3 regions of the Streptomyces sp. NBC_00289 genome follow, and region 1 is predicted to be linked to each of the others. Evidence: riboswitches for the same ligand, from Rfam matches in the RefSeq annotation. Region 1 holds a riboswitch; each other region holds the start of a gene.
What was found. Region 1 has a riboswitch for S-adenosylmethionine ahead of thrC (threonine synthase). Riboswitches for the same ligand answer to the same signal wherever they lie in the genome.

Region 1 (7,191 bases):
ATCTGCTCCTTGGTCTCCACGTCCTTGGCCTGCTCGAGCAGGGCACCGGAGACGGCCTCGACGGCCTTCTCGATACCGCGCTTGAGGGCCATCGGGTTGGCGCCGGCGGCTACGTTGCGCAGACCCTCGCGCACCAGCGCCTGGGCGAGCACGGTCGCCGTGGTCGTTCCGTCGCCGGCGACGTCGTCCGTCTTCTTGGCGACTTCCTTGACCAGCTCGGCGCCGATCTTCTCGTACGGGTCCTCGAGCTCGATCTCCTTGGCGATGGAAACTCCATCGTTGGTGATCGTGGGCGCGCCCCACTTCTTCTCGAGGACGACGTTGCGGCCCTTGGGGCCAAGGGTGACCTTGACGGCGTCGGCGAGCTGGTTCATCCCGCGCTCGAGACCGCGCCGTGCCTCCTCGTCGAACGCGATGATCTTGGCCATGTGAAGTGGTCCTCCCGGACAGGGGGTGGATTTCTCCGGACCGCGCTGGCGCCCGCGACGGACGGCTCGCCTGCCTCGTGGTTCCTTGCCCCACCCGGCCTGCGGGCCTCACCGACCCGGTCCTAGTTGTCACTCTCACCTGGAGAGTGCTAACGCCAATGATTAGCACTCGCCCATGCCGAGTGCAAGCGCCTGCCCGGGATCGAGGGGGCGCTCAGCGGTGCGCGAACACGCCCCCGGCAGGTCACGGGCGTGTCCGCGACGGATCCCGGACACGCCGAAGGGCTCGTAACCCATGACTCCCCATGGGATACGAGCCCTCCGAAGAAGAACAGAAGAACGACGCTGTCAGTCGGCGCGTGCTTCAGCCGGTCGCCAGTCGGACCATGTCCGCCTGCGGCCCCTTCTGGCCTTGCGAGATCTCGAAATCGACCCGCTGACCCTCTTCCAGGGTGCGGTAACCGTCCATCTGAATCGCGCTGTAGTGGACGAAAACATCCGCACCACCGTCGACCGCGATGAAGCCGTACCCCTTCTCCGCGTTGAACCACTTGACGGTGCCCTGAGCCATGCCTAACTCCCCTATTACTGGCCCTTGCACAGACCCGCACTTCGCGGATCCGGGTCAGACCTCACCCCCCCACATGGACGGGGGCGTGCGCCGGAACGCGTCGACCGCGGCCGAATGTATCTGCCCAACTGCCCTCTGCAACAGGTCAATCGGACGAGAATTCAGGGCACGACCGGTCGGGAATGTACGGAGAATTCACCCGAATTCGGGTCAAGTCGGGCTCCATAAAAGGAGCGAATGACTCAAAAGGCCCGCACACTTTGGCCATTTCTCATCGCATGCGGAGCCTGAACTCATATGCGTCCGTCATGCGGATGACCGCGGGTTCCCCAACTGTACCGCGCTCAACCATACAGAATTGCCCCCTCCGCTTCTCTCGCGGAGGGGGCAATCAGGTGAACTCTTGGTAATCGGCATTACCGAGGGTAATTATCCCTCCGGTCAGCCACCGGCCACGGCCGGGATGATCGACACGCCCGCCCCGTCCGGAGTCGCCGTCTCCAGGCCCTGCTCGAAGCGCACGTCGTCGTCGTTGACGTACACGTTGACGAAGCGGCGCAGCTTGCCCTGGTCGTCGAGGACCCGGGCGGCGATACCGGCGTGGTTCTTCTCCAGGTCGGTGATGACCTCGCCGAGGGTGGCGCCCTCGGCCGCCACCTCGGCCTTGCCGCCCGTGTAGGTGCGGAGGATGGTGGGGATGCGGACGTTGACGCTCATGCGGTGTGGCCTCCGGTCATGTCAGGTGGGCGCCCCGAAGGGACGCGGGGAGGAACGACGGTTCAGGCGAGACCGGCGTCCCGGAACGACTCCAGGCTCGGACGGATGGTCGCCGTCAGCCCCGTACCGGCCACGGCGTCCAGCGTCTTCAGACCGTCACCGGTGTTCAGGACGACCGTCGTCAGCGTCGGGTCGAGAAGACCGTTCTCGATCAGCTTCTTCGTGACACCCACCGTCACGCCACCCGCCGTCTCGGCGAAGATGCCCTCGGTCCGCGCGAGCAGCCGGATCGCGTCCACGATCTGCTCGTCGTCGACGTCCTCCACCGCACCGCCCGTGCGGCGCGCGATGTCCAGGACGTACGGCCCGTCGGCCGGGTTGCCGATGGCCAGCGACTTGGCGATGGTGTCCGGCTTCTGCGGTCGGACGACGTCGTGGCCGGCCTTGTAGGCGACCGACACCGGGGAACAGCCCTCCGCCTGCGCGCCGAAGATCCTGTACGGCCTGTCCTCGACGAGCCCGAGCTTGATCAGTTCCTGCAGACCCTTGTCGATCTTCGTGAGCTGGGAGCCGGAGGCGATCGGCACGACCAGCTGGTCCGGCAGCCGCCAGCCGAGCTGCTCGCAGATCTCGTACGCCAGCGTCTTGGAGCCCTCGGCGTAGTACGGCCGCAGGTTGACGTTGACGAAGCCCCAGCCCTCACCGGCCGGGTCGCCGATCAGCTCGGAGCAGAAGCGGTTCACATCGTCGTAGTTGCCCTCGATGCCGACGAGCTCCCCGCCGTAGATCGCGGCCATGACGACCTTGCCCTGCTCCAGGTCGTGCGGGATGAACACGCAGGAGCGGAAGCCGGCCCGGGCGGCGGCGGCGCCGACCGCGCCGGCCAGGTTGCCCGTGGAGGAGCAGGAGAGGGTGGTGAAGCCGAAGGCGCGGGCGGCCTCGATGGCCTGCGCGACGACACGGTCCTTGAAGGAGTGCGTCGGGTTGCCGGAGTCGTCCTTGACGAAGAGCTTGCCGGCGTCGACGCCCAGCTCGCGGGCCAGGTTGTCGGCCTGGACGAGCTTGGTCCAGCCGGGGTTGATGTTGGGCTTGTCCGCCACGTCGGCCGGGACGGGCAGCAGCGGCGCGTAGCGCCAGATGTTCGCGGGGCCCGCCTCGATACGCTTGCGGAGTTCCTCGGTGTCGTAGGCCGAGAAGTCGTAGGCGATCTCGAGCGGGCCGAAACACTCCTCGCAGGCGAAGACCGGGCCGAGGGGCACGCGGTGGCCGCATTCGCGGCAGGAGAGCGCCGCGGCGGGGCCGAGGTCTACGGAGTCGGTGGTGCTTGCAACAGTCTGCACAGCCATGGAGGCGAGGCCCTTTCCTCATCTTCCTCACGACGCATCTCGCCGTAAGACGGATTTGGCACCTTCCCTAGCCGGGAGCCTCGCGTAATGATCAACAGTGATCGACGAGACCGGCTGGAGGGTTGCCGGGGCTTCAACGGGCCGTATCCCTCTGCCCCTCTGGATGAGCGGTATTTAGTTGTCCACGCAACGACCCCCGACATGCGATGGTCATCAGCGTTGTTCAAGACTGTAACCGAAGGCCAGGACAGTTGAGATAGCCGTCCGAACCGCGAGATGGATCACAGCTGATCACAGACTCGCCGAGAGAACGCAGAGGAGCCGCGCACTGTGCTGGAAGAAGTCGAGCGCTGGCTGAGCACCCGCTCCTGGTCCGTGACCAGTCGCCCGCTGCACAAGATCCTGGCCGCGAAGCGCATGACGGGCCAGACGGTCTCCGTCGTACTGCCCGCGCTCAACGAGGAGGAGACGGTCGGTGACATCGTCGCCGTGATCCGTCACGACCTCATGCACCAGGTCCCGCTCGTCGACGAGATAGTCGTCGTCGACTCGGGGTCCACCGACCGCACCTCCGAGGTGGCCGCCGCGGCCGGCGCCCGGGTCGTCCACCGCGACGACATCCTGCCGCACATCCCGCCCGTGCCGGGCAAGGGCGAGGTCCTGTGGCGCTCGCTCCTGGTGACCAGCGGGGACATCGTCTGCTTCATCGACGCGGACCTGAAGGAGTTCTCCTCCGACTTCGTCTCCGGCATCGTGGGGCCGCTGCTCACCGATCCCGGCGTCGACCTGGTCAAGGCCATGTACGACCGTCCGCTCGGCGGCCGGGCCGGCCAGGGCGGCCGGGTCACCGAACTGATGGCCCGCCCGCTGCTGAACATGCACTGGCCCCAGCTGGCCGGTTTCGTACAGCCGCTCGGCGGCGAGTACGCGGCCCGCCGCTCCCTCCTGGAACAGCTGCCCTTCCCGGTCGGCTACGGCGTGGAGCTGGGCATGCTGGTCGACGCCCTGCACCTGGTCGGGCTCGACGCGCTGGCCCAGGTCGACGTGGGCGTGCGCAAGCATCGCCACCAGGACGGCCAGGCCCTGGGCCGGATGGCCGCCGCGATCTACCGCACGGCCCAGCTGCGGCTGGCCCGCGGCCACCTGATCCGCCCCTCCCTCACCCAGTTCGAGCGGGGCGAGGACGGATTCGAGCCGCGTACCTACTCCGTGGACACGGAGGAGCGGCCGCCGATGGTGGAGATCGCCGAGTACGCCACCCGAAAGGTGGCCTGACCAGGCCGGGGACGGGGGCCGTGGCGCGGACCGGGACACTCCGTATACGGCCCCGCGGACCGGCCGCAGACCCGACCGCACGTTTGAGCGTTTCCGGGCCGGGCTAGGTTGAGGCGTATGGCTTCCACCCGCGCTGCTCAGGGCGCCCAGGTACTCGTCGCGTCCAACCGCGGCCCGGTCTCCTACGAGGTGCGGGAGGACGGCTCGCTGCACGCCAGGCGCGGCGGCGGCGGGCTGGTCTCCGGCCTGTCGGCGATCGGGCCCGACGCGGGCGCCCTGTGGGTGTGCTCCGCCCTCGGTGACGGCGACCGCGAGGCGGTCCGGCGCGGGGTCGGGGAGCACGGCGTACGGATGCTGGACATCCCGGCCGACGTACACGCCGACGCCTACAACGGCATCGCCAACTCGGTGCTGTGGTTCGTCCACCACATGCTGTACCAGACCCCGCTGGAGCCGGTCTTCGGCGCGGAGTTCCGCCGCCAGTGGGCGTCGTACGAGGCGTACAACCGCGCCTTCGCCGAGGCGCTGGCGCAGGAGGCGGCCGAGGGCGCGGCGGTCCTGGTGCAGGACTACCACCTGTGCCTGGTGCCCGGAATGCTCCGCGAACTGCGCCCCGACCTGCGGATCGCGCACTTCTCGCACACCCCGTGGGCGCCGGACGCGTACTTCCGCATCCTGCCCGACGACATCCGGGCCCAGCTGGTGTGGGGCCTGCTCGGAGCCGACCAGCTGGGCTTCCTCACCTGGCGGTGGGCGACCGCCTTCGCGGAGTGCGCCCAGGCGGTCGACGAGAGCATCGGGCGGGAGTGGCCGCAGCAGGGGCCGCGGGCCCTGACGCACGGCGGCGGCGGGACGCCCGGCCGCCGGACCCGGATCGGTGTCCACGGCCTCGGCGCCGACGCCGAGTTCCTGCGCGCCCGCTCCCACGAGGCGGACGTCGAGGAGCGGATCACGGCGCTGCGGGGCGAGATCGGCACGGCCCCGGACGGCAGCCCGCGCAGGACGATCGTCCGCGTCGACCGCACCGAACTGTCGAAGAACATCGTGCGCGGCCTGCTGGCCTACCGGCAGCTGCTCGACGACCACCCCGAGTGGCGCGAGCGCGTGACGCACGTGGCGTTCGCCTACCCGTCGCGGCAGGACCTCGCCGTGTACCGGGACTACACGGCCGAGGTGCAGCGAGTGGCCGAGGAGATCAACTCCGCGTACGGGACGCCCGGCTGGACCCCGGTCGTCCTCCACGTCAAGGACGACTTCGCGCGGTCGCTGGCCGCCTACCGACTGGCGGACGTGGCCCTGGTGAACCCCATCCGGGACGGCATGAACCTGGTGGCGAAGGAGGTGCCGCTCGTCTCCGACGACGGATGCGCGCTGGTGCTGTCGCGGGAGGCGGGGGCGTACGAGGAGCTCGGGGAGGACGCGATCGTCGTCAACCCGTACGACGTGATCGAGACGGCCCGGGCACTGCACACCGCGCTGACCATGCCGCAGGGCGAGCGCGCCGAGCGCGCGAAGCGGCTCGCCGCGGCCGCCACCGCGCTCCCGCCGGCCCGGTGGTTCCTGGACCAGCTGACCGCGCTGAACGAGCCTCAGCCCAGCTGAGCCGCGAGCCGGGTCAGCAGTTCCACGACCCCCGCAGGGCCGTCCACCACCAGGTCGGCCCGCTCCCGCAGCTCGCTCACCTCGTCGCTGCCGCTGCACACCAGCAGACCCGGCGTGCCGTCGGAGCGGAGTTTGTCGACGGCGGTGAAGGCGGGCAGGTCGCCGAGGTCGTCGCCGGCGTAGAGGACCGAGGCCGCGCCGGTCTCGCGGACGTGGTCGAGCAGCGCCACGCCCTTGTCCATGCCCGGCGGGCGCAGTTCGAGGACCAGGCGGCCGGGTTCCACGATGAGGCCGTGCCGGGCGGCCAGGCCGCCGAGGGGTGTGCGCAGGGCCTCGAAGGTGGCCTGGGGATCGGCGGCGCGCCGGGTGTGGACGGCCACCGCCCGGCCCTTCTCCTCGATCCAGGTGCCCTGTCCGGCCCCGGCCGCGTCCAGCAGCCCCGGCAGTTCGGCACGGACGGCGGCGACTCCCGGGTGCGGGGGCGGGGCGGTGACGGTGCCCGAGACGGCGTCCCAGCGCTCGGCGCCGTAGTGGCCGAGGACGACGAGGTGCTCCAGGCCGGGGACACCGGCGAAGCCGCCGTGCCGGACGGCGACCTCGGCCGGGCGGCCGGTGACCACCGCCACCGAGGCGACCTTCGGGGCGAGGAGGGCGAGCGCGGGCACCGCGTCCGGGTGGGCGCGGGCCTGCTCGGGGTCCGCGACGATCGGCGCGAGCGTGCCGTCGAAGTCGAGCGCGATCACCGCCCGCCCGGGCCGCGCCACCAGAGCGGCGAGCCCGTCCCGCCCCTGCCGGGTCGAGGGCGTGGGGAGGAGGAAGGGGTCGGTGGAGTCCGTGGAGTCCTTGTGGCTGCCCATGACAGGACCCTATCCACGAGGTGGCCGACGCACTCTTCGCCGACCCCGGCTCAGCGTTCGGCGCGCCGTGCGTCCCGGACGCGTCGCAGCCGGTTCACCGTCACCGGGTCGTGCGCCAGTGCCCGCGGATCGTCCAGCAGCGCGTTGAGCAGCTGGTAGTAGCGCACCGGCGCGAGTCCCAGCTCCTCGCGTATCGCCCGCTCCTTCGCGCCGGGGCCGGGAAAGCCCCGGCGTTCCAGCGCGAGGACGTCCTGTTCGCGGCGGCCGAGCCGCTCCTGCTCCATGTCCCGCACCGTAGTCCCCGCCACCGACAGCGCGGTAGCGGCTACTCGGTGGTCTGCGACGACGACGCCGCCTGGAGCCGGCTGAGGATCGCGGCGGGGCTGCCGCCCGGG
Region 2 (7,191 bases), 3.5 Mb from region 1:
GGCGCAGCCGGAAGCCGGTGAGACCGGCAGCTCGCAACTCCTCCAGCAGGTCCGCGAGTTGGGCCGGGGTGCCGGTGAAGATCCGGGCGTCGCTGCGGTACTCCTCGCCGGCCAGGGTGTCGAGGCGGTCGCGGCGGGCGGCGGCCTCGGCCGGGTCGTCGTCGAGGAAGACCACCAGATCGCCGAAGACGTGCACCGGCTCGGCGGCACGTCCGGCCGCCTCCTGTTCGGCGCGGATCTCCGCGACGATCGCGCGGGCCTGGCCGGCGTCGTGCGGGGTGACGTATCCGATGTCGGCCTGGCGGGCCACCAGCCGGTACGGCACGGTCCGATGGGCGAGGGCGCTGACGACCGGCTGGCCCTGCGGCGGCCGGGGTGTGATCGACGGGCCCTTCACGCTGAAGTGGCCGCCCTCGAAGTCGATGTAGTGCAGCTTGTCGCGGTCGATGAAGCGGCCCGTGGTGACGTCCCGGATCTCCGCGTCGTCCTCCCAGCTGTCCCAGAGCCTGCGCACGGCCTCCACGTAGTCGGCGGCCTCGTCGAAGAGGTCGGTGACCAGCTCCTGGGCGTCGGGGCTGTCGAAGGCCTCGATGCGGGGGATCGTGCGCCGGCCGAAGTGGGCGGCCTCGTTGGAGCGCGCGGTGATCTGCACCCGCAGGCCGGCCCGGCCGGTGCTCACATAGTCGAGGGTGGCGATCGCCTTGGAGATGTGGAACGGCTCCGTGTGTGTGGCCACCACGGTCGGGACGAAACCTATGTGCCGGGTCAGCGGCGCGATGCGTGCGGCGAGCAGTACGGCATCGAGACGGCCGCGGACCTGGTCGGTGCGGTCGTCCGGCTCGAGGAGGTGCGAGGACTGCAGACCGAGGCCGTCCTCGAAGGTCACGAAGTCGAGCAGGCCGCGCTCTGCCTCGGCGACCAGGCCGGCCCAGTGGCCGGCGGTGAACAGGTCCTGGGGCCGGGACACGGGCTCCCGCCAGGAGGCGGGGTGCCAGCCGGTGCCGTCGAGGGCGACGGCGAGATGCAGCGAAGGAGAAGGGGACACGAGTGGGTGCCTTCCTGGAGGTCCGTACGAGAGCGCCGGCCCTCACGGGGAGGGGGGCCGGGCATGGGCAACGGGGTCAGGAGCAACAGAGCGCGCCGGCCACACGCTGGAGGTCGATGTGCGGCCGGGAGTGGAGGTGGACGGACCGCAGTACGCGTGCCATGTCCGTCACCTCCGTGCGTCGGGCCCGGTGGGCCGTGCGGGCCCGCGTCGAGCGCGTCTCGTCCCTCGTCACAACGGTCCCGGCGCGCCGTCTGTTCCGGGTCTGCGGACCCGGACGACGGTCGAGCGGCGGCGCGGGGTGGGGCCGGTCGACTCGTACGTCCGGATCGCGGTGATCAGGAGTCGGTCAGCGGCAGCCCGGGCGGGTTGACCTCGGACTTGGCGACCGCCTCGTTGGAGAGGTTCCAGGCGGCGAGCCACTTGGCGTACTGGCCGTTGTCTATCAGGTGGTTGATGGCGTCGGCGAGGGGCTTGGCGAGCCCGCTGTCCTTCTTGGCGGTCGCCGCGATCAGACCCTGGAGGGACGCGCCGGCGCCTGAGTAGGTGCCCGCGTTGACCGTCGGCGCGTTCGTGCGCGCGGTCTGGGTGACGTGGTAGGCGACGCTCGGGTTGGGGCTGAAGTAGGCGTCGATCTTGCCGCTGCTGAGCGCCAGGTAGGTGCTGTTGTTGTCCTGGAAGTACTTGATGGTGAGCTTCTTGCCCTCGCTCTCCAGCTTCTTCTTCCACGCGATCAGGATGCGCTCCTGGTTGGTGCCCGCGCCGACCGAGACGGTCTTGCCCGCGAGGTTCTCGTAGTCACCGTCGAACTTCCAGCCGGCGGACTTCAGCGCCTCGAAGCCGAGGTTGTCCTGCCGGTAGGAGGCGAACTCGTACTTCTTCTTCCGCTCCTCGGTGTCGGTGACGTTGGTGAAGGCCACGTCGACCTTCCCGCTGTCCATGCCGACGAAGAGGTTCTCCCAGGTGAACCGCTTGGTCTCGGCCTTCAGACCGAGCACCGCGGCGACCAGGCGGGCGAGATCGGGCTCCGAACCGGTGAGGGTCTTCTGGTCGCTGCCCACGTATCCCAGCGGCGCGGAACCGGACGGCAGAGTGCCGCTGCCGATCACGAGCTTGCCGCTCTTCCTGATGGCGTCCGGCAGTTCCGCGCTGATGGACTTGACCTCGGACACCTTGAGGGTGGTCTCCTTGGCGGCGCCGTTGGAGAACTGGCCCACGGTCACGGTTCCGGAGGCGCTCCCGGTGCTGGTGGCCGCGTCGCTGTCACCACCGCAGGCGGCGAGCCCGGTGGCGAGGGTGGCGACCGCGGTGGCCGCGGTGATGCCGCGAAGCAGGCTGCGTCGGGTGAGGTGGGTAGGCATGGCCGTCCTTTGTCGCTGAGGAGAGAGGGTGAAGGGTGAGGCGTGGGGGGAAGTCGTGGGGCACGGTGTCCCGGTGGGTCAGAGCACCTTGCTGAGGAAGTCCCGCGTCCGCTCGTTGCGCGGCCGGTCGAGCACCTCGCCGGGCGGCCCCTGTTCGACGATCCTTCCGCCGTCGATGAAGACGACCCGGTCGGCGATCTCCCGGGCGAAACCGACCTCGTGGGTGACGATGACGAGGGTGGTACCGCTGGTCGCCAGATCCTTGATGACGGCGAGGACCTCGCCGACGAGCTCGGGGTCGAGGGCCGAGGTCGGCTCGTCGAAGAGGATGACGCCGGGCCGCAGGGCGAGGGCGCGGGCGATGGCCACGCGCTGCTGCTGGCCTCCCGACAGCTGCCGCGGATAGGCGCCGATCTTGTCGCCGAGGCCCACCCGGTCGAGCAGATCGCGCGCCAGCTCCAGGGCCCGGGGCCGGGACAGCCTCCCGGTGGCGACCGGCGCGGCGGCGACGTTGTCGAGAACGGTCAGGTGCGGGAAGAGGTTGAAGTTCTGGAAGACGAAGCCGATCCGGCTGCGCTGGGCCAGGATCGCCCGCTCGCTGAGCTCCTTGAGCCCCACGCCGTGCCGCCGTACGCCGATCAGCTCGCCGCCCACGCTGACGTGGCCGATCTCCGGCTTCTCCAGGTGGTTGATCACCCGTAGCAGCGTGGACTTGCCGGAGCCGGACGGGCCCAGGATGACGGTCACCTCGCCGGGCCGCACGGTCAGGTCGATGCCGTCCAGCACCCGGTGGGCGCCGTACCACTTGTGCACGTCGTGGATCTCGACCGCGGCGGGCGCGATCTCGAGGATCTCGGCGGTCATACGGCTGCCTCCCTGCGTATGCGGGCCCGCAGGTCGGTGAGACCGGTGCGCAGCTTCTGCAACGGCGTCGGCGGCAGGGAGCGCGTGGCGCCCCGGGCGTAGTACCGCTCGACGTAGAACTGGACGACGGAGACGAGGGTCGTGAGGATCAGGTACCAGACGGTGACGACCAGCAGCAGCGGCACGATGTCACCGGGATACGTGGAGCCCATCGACTGTGCGGAGCCGAACAGGTCGAGCAGGGACACGTAGAAGACCAGCGAGGTGCTCTTGATCAGGCCGATCAGCTGGTTGACGTAGTTCGGCGTGATGGATCTCAGGGCCTGCGGGAACACGATCTTCGTGAACTGGTAGCCCTTCGGCAGGCCGAGGGCGGCGGCCGCCTCGTGCTGGCCCTGGTCGACGGAGAGGATGCCGCCACGGACCACCTCGGCGGCGTACGCGGCCTCGTTGAGGCTGAGGCCGATCACGGCGACGACCATGTCGGTGGCGAGTTTCGACTCGTCGAACCTGAAGAAGGCGGGGCCGAAGGGCACACCGACGCTCAACGTCTGGTAGAGCGCGCTGAAGTTGTACAGGAAGATCAGGACCACGATCAGCGGCACCGAGCGCAGCACCCAGACGTAGGTCCAGCTGACCGCCCGCAGCACCGGGCTCTTCGACAGCCGCGCCAGCGCGAGCAGGATGCCGCCGAGCAACCCCAGCACGGCGCTGTACGCGGCGACTTCGAGGGTGATCAGGAGCCCGTCGACGATGGTCGGCCGCAGGAACCAGTAGCCGAAGCGGTCCCACTGGTAGAAGGGGTTGGAGACCAGGCCGTGGGCGAACTGGGCCGCCAGGACCAGGACCACCGCGGTGGCGATCCAGCGGCCGGGCCGACGCAGCGGCTGAACCCGCTGGGCGGTAAAGGATTTTGACGGGGTATCAGCGGGTGGCGGTGCCTCGGCGAGGGACACGGCGGCGCCAGGGGGTTCACTCATGGAGGGGCTCCGGCGGAGTCGGACACCTGGGACCGCGACGGCGTCGAGCGGCTACGGCGCGGCAGCGGGACGGGGACAGGCCTGCTGCGCGACGCGACGCACGGGATGGCGCGGAACCGGGGGCTGGGCGGACAACGGCACACCGCGCGGGCGGTGTTCGTCAGAAGACGGGTCGGCAGAGAGCCGAGAGGCGGTGCGGCGGCGCGGTCAGGCCTACGGAGAAGTCGTCAGCCTCGACAGCGGGCACAGCCCGGTGCGCTACACAGTGCGCTGCTGACGCGGAGCAGATCGACGGGGCGATCGGCGACCAGGCGGTTCACGCAGGGCGGTACGCAGCCCGAGGGGCGGCGTGCGGCCGTCCTGGGAGCTGCGTACATGTCGTCACCTGTCACTGTCACGGCCCAGTGGGCCTCGCGCTTACCGAAAGGGCATCCGGTCCGGTCGTCACCTGGGGCACCCCACCGCGTGCGAGGGTTGCCGGTCAGCTAGCCAGGGCTTGTCGCTGACACTCATGACCGTTCTGGGGCTGATTCAAGACAATCACCGAACGACTGTCAACGCCGGTCCATCAGGTGGACGGCCCGGGTGGACGGTTGGCCGGACGGCTACGGCCTGCGGGCGGCGTGGGCCGCCCAGTCGAGGATCTGTACGGCCGCGCCGGCGGCCTCCAGCCCCCGGCAGCGGGCGTGATGGCGGCGAGCGATGCCGTCGAGGTCGAGGTGGGCGGCGAAGGCCGGGTGGGCGGCCAGGTGGCGGGCGTGGGCCCACAGGGCGGGGTGGTCGGCGACGCGATGTACCGCCGCGGCGTCCAGGTGGTGGCGGTGCACGGTGTCGAGTTGGACCAGAGTGACCCACAACTCGACGTCGGCTGCGGTGAGTTGGTCGCCCACCAGGTAGTCGTGCGCGGCCAGCCGCCGCTCCAGCGATCCCAGCGTGGCGAACAGCGTGTCGAGCGCCGCCGCCCGCACCGTCGCGTCGACGTCGGCACGTCCGGCGCGCTGCGCGGCCGCGTCGACGCCGCGGGCGCACAGCCGTTCCACTGAGTGGATCTCCGTCTCGGCGCCGCACGGGTACAGCGCCGGACGGCCGCCGCCGAAGTGCCGGGCCAGGTCGCGCGTCACGTCCGGGGCGTGGGTGCTGACGATGCGGCCGGACCAGTCGTCGCTGAGCACCGGCCCCGCGGCCGCGCCGGCATACCGGTGCGCGCTCGCGTCGTACAGCGGACGCAGTGCGGAGTACCCCCCGTCGGAACAGTCGGGGACGGCGTCCAGGACGGTCACCGGACAGACGTCGGTGAGGCCGAGCAGGCTGTGGACCACGGCGATGCGCAGCCCGTTGGGACAGGCGGGCGAGAGATGGAGGCGGTAGCGGCGCGGTACGGCGTAGTGCCCGCTGCGCGCGTCCCGGCCGATGCGGCCGCGGAAGGCGGGGGCCGAGGATGCGGAGGTGGCGGGGGCGAGCGGCGTGACGGACATGGATCTCCCCGGGGTAGGTGCGCAGACGTACGCGCGGCGGAAGCGACGTCGGGCGATCGGCGTGCGGCGGGCACTCGCGCGCGCCGTCAGGGGCGGTGTCGTGGAGGACACCGGGGGCGCGGGGTGCGGCCGGGCTCAGCCGAGGGGCGGCCTGATCGCGCTGCAGACACGCTGCAGATCGATGTGGCGGCGGGAGGTCAGAAGGGGCGACGGCGGGGTCGTAGGGCTCACACGACTCCTGACCGGTCCGACGCGCCCCATGTTTCCCTACCTGTTCACTAGGATTCCCCTAGGGAGTGTGAATCCGCATCCAGGCCGCGTCAAGGGGACGTCCACCGACTGGTTGCGGCGGTGTGGGCGGAGCGCAGTAAGCGGCACTCGACGCGGTGCGTGTCGCAGCACGTGAAAGGGCCCCGCGGGCTCTCGCCCGCAAGGCCCTTCGCACCGTCGGGACCGGTCACGCAAGCCGCTTCAGAGGAGTGCCGTGCACCGGCCGCCGGGGCCGCCTGACACTACGCACCACCTCCACAGGGACACCCCTTCTCCGGGACGCCCGCGCAGTCGGCTGCCGCATCGTCAGTCCGCCCTCACGGGATGCGTGAGGTTCGTTCCGGTCGCCGGGTCGAACACGTGAGCCTTGGTCATGTCGACCTGCAGCTCCACCGTTTCGCCCTCGCGGGCAGACGTGGCGGCGTCGAGGCGGGCCACGATCTGATGGGTGTCCGCGCCGGTGTCGCGCAGACCCGAGTCCTTGGCGAGCTCCTCCAGTTCGGCAGTCGTCGCCGCCCCGCCCTCCGCGCTGAAGTAGGAATACACATCGGAACCCAGCGACTCCACCACCTCCACGGCGGCGGTGAAGACCGGGCCCGTCCGGTCCCGGTCGTGTGACAGGGCCGCGTCCTCGAAGGCCTCCGGCCGAAGCCCGAGGATGACCTCGCGAGGGGCGTTCTGCCTTTCCAGCGCCTGCCTCGTACGGTCGTCGAGGGTCAGATCGCCCAGGGGCGAGCGCAGGGCGCCGCCCTCCAAGGTGGCGTTCAGGAAGTTCATCGCCGGGGAGCCGATGAAGCCCGCGACGAAGATGTTGCGCGGCAAGTCGTACAGTTCGGCGGGTGTGCCGATCTGCTGGACCAGGCCCTGTCTCATGACCACGACCCGGTCGCCGAGCGTCATCGCCTCGGTCTGGTCGTGGGTGACGTACACGGTGGTCGTGCCCAGACGCCGCTGTAGCCGGGAGATCTGAGTGCGCATCTGTACCCGGAGTTTCGCGTCCAGGTTGGACAGCGGCTCGTCCATCAGGAACGCCTTGGGATCACGGACGATCGCCCGCCCCATGGCCACCCGCTGGCGCTGCCCGCCCGAGAGGTTGGCGGGCTTGCGCTCCAGGTGCTCGGTGAGGTCAAGGATCCGAGCGGCTTCCGTCACCTTGGCGTTGACGGTGTCCTTGTCCACCTTGGCCAGGCGCAGCG
Region 3 (7,191 bases), 1.8 Mb from region 1:
GGAGCCGGTGCGGTACTGGGCCGCGGCCGCCAGGCCGATGCTGTCGCGCAGCTCGTTGAGCTCTTCCTGGCCGCGGGCGACGTTGTCCTGGATGGTGGAGATCTCCTTCTGGAGCTTCTCCTGCTTCTCCTGGGCCCCGACGTACTTCTCGGTGGCCTGCTCCGCCTCTTCGTAGAGCTTGTCGACCTTCGCCTTGACCTCGCCCTTGCTCGGCTTCTCGGTCGGCGCCGCGTTGGCGGCGTTGGCACTGAGAGCCACGGCTGCTGCGGCGGCGGTGGTGAGCACGGTCACACGGGTGCGGCTCGGCTGCTTGGGTCGACGGTGGGACGCCACGAAGGCGAGCTCCTTCTTCCTCCAGCCGCCTACCGAGACGCCGGCGGGCGGTGCCCCCTCCGCCGTCACTCCCAATGAGTGATCACCCGAGCGGGGGTTCGAGCCCAGACCCTAGTGACCTTCCTGTGATCAGTTCAAATCCTGGCGTGAAAAATGTTTGTCACACCCTGCATTCTTTACACTCAACTCACGTGCAGTGATGCGCACCTGACACTACGTTGCGTGAAGACCCTGCCAATTGGGGCAATGCATCCGTAGGTTGCGCTTGGTGCGTACGCGACGCATGGGACTTAAGGGACAGTTCGGCCGAGGCGGATTCCGAGCCGTCTCAGGCCCTCGAGAACCGCTTCAGAAGCACCGCCGAGGCGACCGGCCGGGCTCCCGCCCGGGCAACCCCGTCGGCCACCTCACGGTCGGTGGAGACGACGATGACCGGGCGTCCGGGCGGCTCCGCGCGCACCAGCTGACGGATCAACTCGTCGGCCGTCACGCCGGCTTTGGAGAACAGCACGCGCACCCCGCGCGGCGGCGCGAGCAGCACCGGCGCGGCCAGCTCGGCCCCGTCGAAGACACAGGTAGCCTCGGCCCCGGTCTGCGCGGCGAGCTGCGAGAGCTGCCCCAGAAGTCGCAACCGCTGCTTCTCCAGAGGCATTTGGGGATAGCCTGTCTTGGTGACGTTGTAGCCGTCGACCACGAGATGCGCCTGCGGGAGCGCGAGCAACTGGTCGAGAATCGCCGGGTCGTTCTCGGACAGAGCGCGCGCGGCGATGTCCTTCGGGGTCATTCGTCCCGGTTCGACCGCGTCGACGGTTTCCGCGGGCCGTACGGACACCGGTGGCAGCGCCAGCTCACGCCGCAGCCCCTGGGCCGCGTCGAGCACGGTGTCGAGCAGGAGCCGCACCCGCATGTCCTCGACGCTGCGCCCCTCCCGGGCCGCTCTGCGGGTGGCCTCCAGGGCCGCCTCCGCCTCTCCGAGCCGCGCCTTGAGCCGCCGCGACTCGCTCTCGGCTGCGGACACCTGGGTCTGCCCCTCGGCACGGGCCGTCTCGGTCTCGCCCTGGAGCTTGCGCAGGGCCGCCTCGCCGCGTTTGACGTCACTGAGGGCCGCGCGCAGCTTGCGGTGAAGCGATTCCGTTTCCTTCTTCGCCGCGTCCAGCTCGGTCCGCAGCCGCTCGGTGTCGGCCCTGGTCTGCTCACGGGCCTGGGCGAGCTCCTCACGCAGCCGCGCCAGCTCCGCCCGGTTCTCCTCGTCGGCCCGCTCGGCGTCCGCCCGCAGGGCCTCCTCGCCGGCCGCGGTCACCAGCTTCACCCAGCCGGTGGGGCGCAGTACGTAGGCCGCGGCCGCCACGTCCAGCGGATCCGCGGCCGGCGGCGGCGAGCCGGAGTCGAGGGCACCGGCCAGCTCCGCCTGGGCCTCTCTGAGCTTCTCCCCGATGCGCTGCCGGAACAGCGGATCGGTCTCCAGAGCGGTGGCCATCGCGTTCCCGGCGAACTTGGCCCGCCGGTTCGGCGCGAACCGGGCGTACTGTCTGAGCTGCGTGGGCAGTTCGCCGACGGTCAGGCCGCCGAAGCCGTCCGAGACGATCTGTACGACCCTGCGGCGCACGCCGTCGGGCAGCGGACGGTCGAGCACCTCGGCGGTGCCGTCGCCCGGCTCCCCGCCCGTGGTCTCCACCATCCGTCAACCCCAATACCTGTGCGGGACCCGCTCCCCTCAGGAGCCGGCACCCGGCCTGTCCACGAGTTCCACCTGATCCACCGCGTTGCACCAGCGGCACCGCACCGACTCGATGGTCTCACTGAGCGTCTCGCGCTCCTCGACCTTCGGCTCACCCGCCAGGTCGAGGTGGATGTACTCGACGACCTTCGACGAGCGCGTCACGTCGAAGCGGGTGAGGTTGCCGCAGAGGGTGCAGCGCCAGCGGGTGGCGTCGGTCGGCAGGGGAACCGTCATCGTGACTGTTCGCTTTCCTTCTAGTGTCCGTGACGCGCCGGATTCCCCGGTGCGTGTGGCTCGTAACCCTACGGCCTGGCGGCATCCCGCCGCCCGTCCGTCCAGGGCGGCGAGGCGGTCTGTGCGGCTCGGCCCCCTTACGTCATGCTCTGTACCCATGATCAGCAAGTGGAGCGTGACGGTCGGCAGGACGGCCGGGAGGGTCCGGACGCCGTCGGCGCCGGTGACATACGGCCTGATCGCCGCCTGCTGCCTGCTGTTCGTGATCGGCCCGGCCTCGGGCCTCGATCCGGCGTACGGCTCCGGCGACGGGCTGCTCGCCGCGCAGCGGGCCTACTTCCGCCGCTGGGGCGTGGTCCCCGCAGAACTGTTCGAGGGCTCCCCCCGCGCCGCCCTCACCCCCGCCACGGCCCTGTTCGTCCACGGCAGCTGGGTCCATCTGCTCGGCAACATGCTCTTCCTCTACGTCTTCGGCGCGCTGACCGAGGAACGGATGGGCCGCGTCCAGTTCACCCTGTTCTATCTGGGCTGCGGCTACCTGGCCCTGCTGGGCTACGCGGCCGCCAACGCCGACTCCACGCAGTCACTGGTCGGCGCCTCCGGGGCGATCTCCGCCGTCCTCGGGGCGTGCCTGTACCTGTTCCCCGGCGCCCGGGTGACCAGTCTCCTGCCGTTCCTGTTCTTTCTGCCCCTGCGCTTCCCGGCCTGGGTCGTGCTGCCCTTCTGGGCGGCCCTGCAGTGGCTGGCGGCGGGACGGGCGGCCCAGGGACCGGGCGTGGCGTATCTCGCGCACCTCGTGGGGTTCTCGGTGGGCTTCGGCTACGCGTGGGTCCGTTTCGGCCGTACCACTAGAGTGAAGGCCGCCCCAGCTCCGGCCCCCGAGGGAGAGAACCAGCCGTGATCACCGCGATCGTCCTCATCAAGACCAGCGTGGACCGGATTCCCGAGATCGCGGAGTCGATCGCGGCCCTGGAGTCCGTCAGCGAGGTCTTCTCGGTCACCGGCACCTACGACCTGATCGCGATGGTCCGCGTCAAGCAGCACGAGGACCTGGCCGAGGTCATCCCCGGGCGGATCAGCAGGATCCCCGGCGTGGAGGGCACGGACACGCACGTCGCGTTCCGCACCTACTCCCAGCACGACCTGGAGGCGGCGTTCGCGATCGGCCTGGACTCCTGACCGCCTGAACACCGCCTCCGGGCACGGACCGGACCCAGACGTCACACCGCCGGGACGCAGCGGCCGCCCTCCGTGCGGTACTGCCAGCGCGCGCCGTCCCGCACGAGCTCCTTCACGGCCCCCACGAAGCGCTCCACGTGCTCGTCGGGGGTGCCCGCGCCGAAGCTCACCCGGATCGCGTTGAGGGACTTCTCGCCCGGCGCGGCCTCGGGGGCACCGCACTCGCCCTGGGTCTGGGGGTCGCTGCCCAGCAGGGTGCGGACCAGCGGGTGGGCGCAGAAGAGGCCGTCCCGGACGCCGATGCCGTACTCGGCGGAGAGGGCCGCGGCGAAGTGCGAGCTGTTCCAGCCCTCGACGACGAAGGAGATCACGCCGACCCGCGGGGCGTCGTCCCCGAACAGGGACAGGATCCGCACCTGCGGCACCTCGGCGAGGCCCGCCCGCACGGTGTCGATCAGGTGCCGCTCGCGGGCGACCAGGGTGTCGAAGCCGGCCTCGGTGAGGGCCTTGCAGGCGGAGGCGATGGAGTAGACGCCGATGACGTTGGGCGAGCCGGCCTCGTGACGGGCGGCGGTGTCGTGCCACTCGACGTCCACTCCCCCGTCCTCACGCCGGGTGACCTTGCGGCTGGCGCCGCCGCCGGCCAGGTACGGGTCGGCCTCGCGCAGCCAGTCGGCACGGCCGGCCAGGACTCCGGAGCCGAAGGGCGCGTACAGCTTGTGACCGGAGAAGGCGACCCAGTCGACGTCCAGGTCCCGCACCGACACCGGGTGGTGCGGGGCCAGCTGGGCGGCGTCCAGGACGATCCGGGCGCCGTGGGCGTGCGCGGCGGCCGCGAGCTCCCGTACGGGCCACAGCTCGCCGGTGACGTTGGAGGCGCCGGTGACGCAGACCAGGGCCGGGCCGTGCGGGTCACGGGCGGCGAGGGCGCGCTCCAGGGTCTCGACGGCCTGGCGCGGGGTGCGCGGGGCGTCGAGGTAGCTGACCCGGGCGTCCTTCCAGGGCAGCAGCGAGGCGTGGTGCTCGGTCTCGAAGACGAAGACCTGGCAGCCGTCGGGAAGCGCGGCGGCCAGCAGGTTCAGGGAGTCGGTGGTGGACCGGGTGAAGATCAGCTGGTCGTCGGTCCGGCAGTCGAGGAACTCCGCGACCGTCCGGCGGGCGTTCTCGAACAGGTCGGTCGAGAGCTGGGAGAGGTATCCGGCCCCGCGGTGCACGCTGCCGTAGTACGGCGCGTAGGCGGCGACGTCGTCCCAGACCCGCTGCAGGGCGGGAGCGCTGGCCGCGTAGTCGAGCGCGGCGTAGGTGACCTCGCCGCCCGTGACGAGCGGGACGGTGACGTCTCCACCCAGAACGGGCAGCGGGGAACAAAGCGACTGGGCGGCGGCAGCGGTGGAGACAGACATGGCGAACTCCCGTGAGAAGCAGCGGAATCACCACGCGAGCGGGTACGGCTCGGCGCGGGACAGGAAGAGAAAAGGGGATGCGGAGGCGGGGCTCTGCGGCCCTATCGCATTCGCTTGCTCACGGGGGACTCCCTCGAGACCAGGACCCCTGGGCTGTATCCACTCGAAAGAGTGCGAGGGGTCCGCGCTTGCCGTGGACCTCGCTGCCCACGGCCTGGTCTTCACCCGGGGCACCCCGCCACGGACGGAGGGTTGCCGGACAGTCGGCCGGGGCCTCATGACTGTCACTCATGACCTGCCGAACATCCTGCCACACGATCTTCCACGCGCAAGGCGCAGTCCGAATTCTGGACTGCGCCTCGCGTCACACCGTGCGGAACTCAGGCGTTGCTGATCGCCACCCAGCGCTCCAGGGTCCGCCGGGCCGCGCCGGAGTCGATCGACACGGCCGCCTTCTCCATGCCGGCCCGGATCTGCTCGGCGAGCGGCCCGTCCCCGGGCTCCAGCGCGACCAACGCGGCCGCCGAGTTCAGCAGTACGGCGTCCCGCACCGGCCCGGTCTCCCCGCTCAGCAGCCGTCGGGCCACCTCCGCGTTGAACGAGGCGTCGGCGCCCCGCAGGGCCTCCACCGGCACCAGCTCCAGGCCGACGTCCCGGGGGTCGAAGGCCTCCTCGGTGACCTTGCCGTCGCGGACGACCCACACCCGGGAGGTGGCGGTGGTCGTCAGCTCGTCGAGACCGTCGTCGCCCCGGAACACCAGCGAGGAGTTGCCGCGCTCGGCGAAGACACCGGCGACGATCGGCGCCATCCGCAGGTCGGCCACCCCGACGGCCTGCGCCTTGACCTTCGCCGGGTTGGTCAGCGGGCCGAGGAAGTTGAAGGTCGTCCGGATACCCAACTGGCCGCGCGCGGCGGCCACATGGCGCAGCGCCGGATGGAACTTCACCGCGAAGCAGAAGGTGATCCCGGCTTCCTCGGCCACCTCCGCGACCCGCTTCGGCGTCAGTTCGAGATTGACGCCGAGCTTCTCCAGGACGTCCGAGGCACCCGAGGCGGAGGAAGCGGCCCGGTTGCCGTGCTTGACGACCTTCGCGCCGGTGCCGGCCACGACGATCGAGGACATCGTGGAGATGTTCACCGTCCTGGCGCCGTCGCCGCCCGTGCCGACGATGTCGACGGTCGCGCCCGGCACCTCGATGACGTTCGCGTGCTCGTACATCGTCCGGACGAGCCCGGCGATCTCCTCGACGGTCTCGCCCTTGGCCCGCAGCGCCACCGCGAACCCGGCGATCTGTGCGTCGGTCGCCTCGCCGCGCAGGATCCGGTCCATCGCCCAGGCCGTCGCCTCGGCGCTCTGGTCCCGGCCGTACAGCAGGGCGTCCAGTACCTGGGGCCAGGAACGGCCCGCCGCGGTGTCGCCTCCAGCGGGGGTCACAGCGCTCATAAGCCGCTCCTGGGTCGGTCCCGTACCACGGGACGCGGATCTCAACAGGGCCACCCTATCCAGCCCGGAGCACGGCGAAGGGCCCCCGTCCGAAGACCGGACGGGGGCCCTTCAACCGTGGCGTGCGCAGTGATCAGTGGTGGCCGTGGCCGCTGGTGATCTCCTTGTACTCCTCGACGGTGGGCTTCGCGATCTGGGCCTCGTCGCCGTAGTACGCCTCGCTCAACTTGGCGCGCAGCTTCTCGGGGCCCTTCACCTTGCGCTCGACACCGTTCGCGTCGACCGTCGGGCCGATACCGGCCGGCTTGTACTGCTCGTGCGCGGTGAGGGTGTGCAGCTGCTCCTGGCTGAGCGGCTCGTGGATCTCGACGAACTCACCGTGCGGCAGGCGCTTGATGATGCCCGACTCGCGGCCGTGCAGCACCTTGTCCTTGTCGCGGCGCTGGAGGCCGAGGCAGATCCGCTTGGTGATGACGAACGCGACGACCGGCGCGACGAAGAACGCGACCCGGACGAACCAGGTGATGGCGTTGATCGACAGGTGGAAGTGGGTGGCGATGATGTCGTTGCCACCACCGACCAGCAGGACGAAGTACCAGGTCATCCAGGCCACACCGAACCCGGTCCGGGTGGGGGCGTTGCGCGGGCGGTCCAGGATGTGGTGCTCGCGCTTGTCGCCGGTGACCCAGGACTCGATGAACGGGTAGACCGCGATCGCGACCAGGACCAGCGGGAAGATGACCAGCGGGATGAACACGCCCAGCACGAGCGTGTGACCCCAGAAGTTGATCTCCCAGCCCGGCATGACACGGATCAGGCCCTCGGAGAAGCCCATGTACCAGTCGGGCTGTGCGCCCGTGGACACCATGTCCGGCCG

Region 2: another riboswitch for S-adenosylmethionine. It lies ahead of OG985_RS09985 (amino acid ABC transporter permease); the one in region 1 lies ahead of thrC (threonine synthase).
Region 3: another riboswitch for S-adenosylmethionine. It lies ahead of OG985_RS33180 (aminotransferase class V-fold PLP-dependent enzyme); the one in region 1 lies ahead of thrC (threonine synthase).

Annotation. Positions count from the first base shown of each region.
Region 1 is NZ_CP108046.1:5,570,793-5,577,983, reverse strand. Features, by position in the region: gene groL (chaperonin GroEL) at 1-428, opposite strand, end outside; gene OG985_RS25350 (cold-shock protein) at 793-999, opposite strand; gene OG985_RS25345 (MoaD/ThiS family protein) at 1,441-1,716, opposite strand; gene thrC (threonine synthase) at 1,779-3,062, opposite strand; SAM riboswitch class I at 3,078-3,232, opposite strand; gene OG985_RS25335 (glucosyl-3-phosphoglycerate synthase) at 3,393-4,337, shown strand; gene OG985_RS25330 (trehalose-6-phosphate synthase) at 4,455-5,939, shown strand; gene otsB (trehalose-phosphatase) at 5,927-6,796, opposite strand; gene OG985_RS25320 (DUF3263 domain-containing protein) at 6,847-7,080, opposite strand; gene OG985_RS25315 (ABC transporter substrate-binding protein) at 7,122-7,191, opposite strand, start outside.
Region 2 is NZ_CP108046.1:2,100,956-2,108,146, forward strand. Features, by position in the region: gene OG985_RS09965 (LLM class flavin-dependent oxidoreductase) at 1-1,045, opposite strand, end outside; gene OG985_RS09970 (putative leader peptide) at 1,122-1,208, opposite strand; gene OG985_RS09975 (ABC transporter substrate-binding protein) at 1,384-2,406, opposite strand; gene OG985_RS09980 (amino acid ABC transporter ATP-binding protein) at 2,485-3,270, opposite strand; gene OG985_RS09985 (amino acid ABC transporter permease) at 3,267-4,250, opposite strand; SAM riboswitch class IV at 4,659-4,767, opposite strand; gene OG985_RS09990 (glutathione S-transferase C-terminal domain-containing protein) at 4,856-5,725, opposite strand; gene OG985_RS09995 (putative leader peptide) at 5,861-5,986, opposite strand; gene OG985_RS10000 (ABC transporter ATP-binding protein) at 6,302-7,191, opposite strand, start outside.
Region 3 is NZ_CP108046.1:7,342,688-7,349,878, reverse strand. Features, by position in the region: gene OG985_RS33205 (NlpC/P60 family protein) at 1-333, opposite strand, end outside; gene OG985_RS33200 (NYN domain-containing protein) at 662-2,011, opposite strand; gene OG985_RS33195 (hypothetical protein) at 2,048-2,287, opposite strand; gene OG985_RS33190 (rhomboid family intramembrane serine protease) at 2,445-3,188, shown strand; gene OG985_RS33185 (Lrp/AsnC family transcriptional regulator) at 3,185-3,466, shown strand; gene OG985_RS33180 (aminotransferase class V-fold PLP-dependent enzyme) at 3,508-4,869, opposite strand; SAM riboswitch class IV at 5,049-5,165, opposite strand; gene trpD (anthranilate phosphoribosyltransferase) at 5,250-6,314, opposite strand; gene OG985_RS33170 (cytochrome bc complex cytochrome b subunit) at 6,448-7,191, opposite strand, start outside.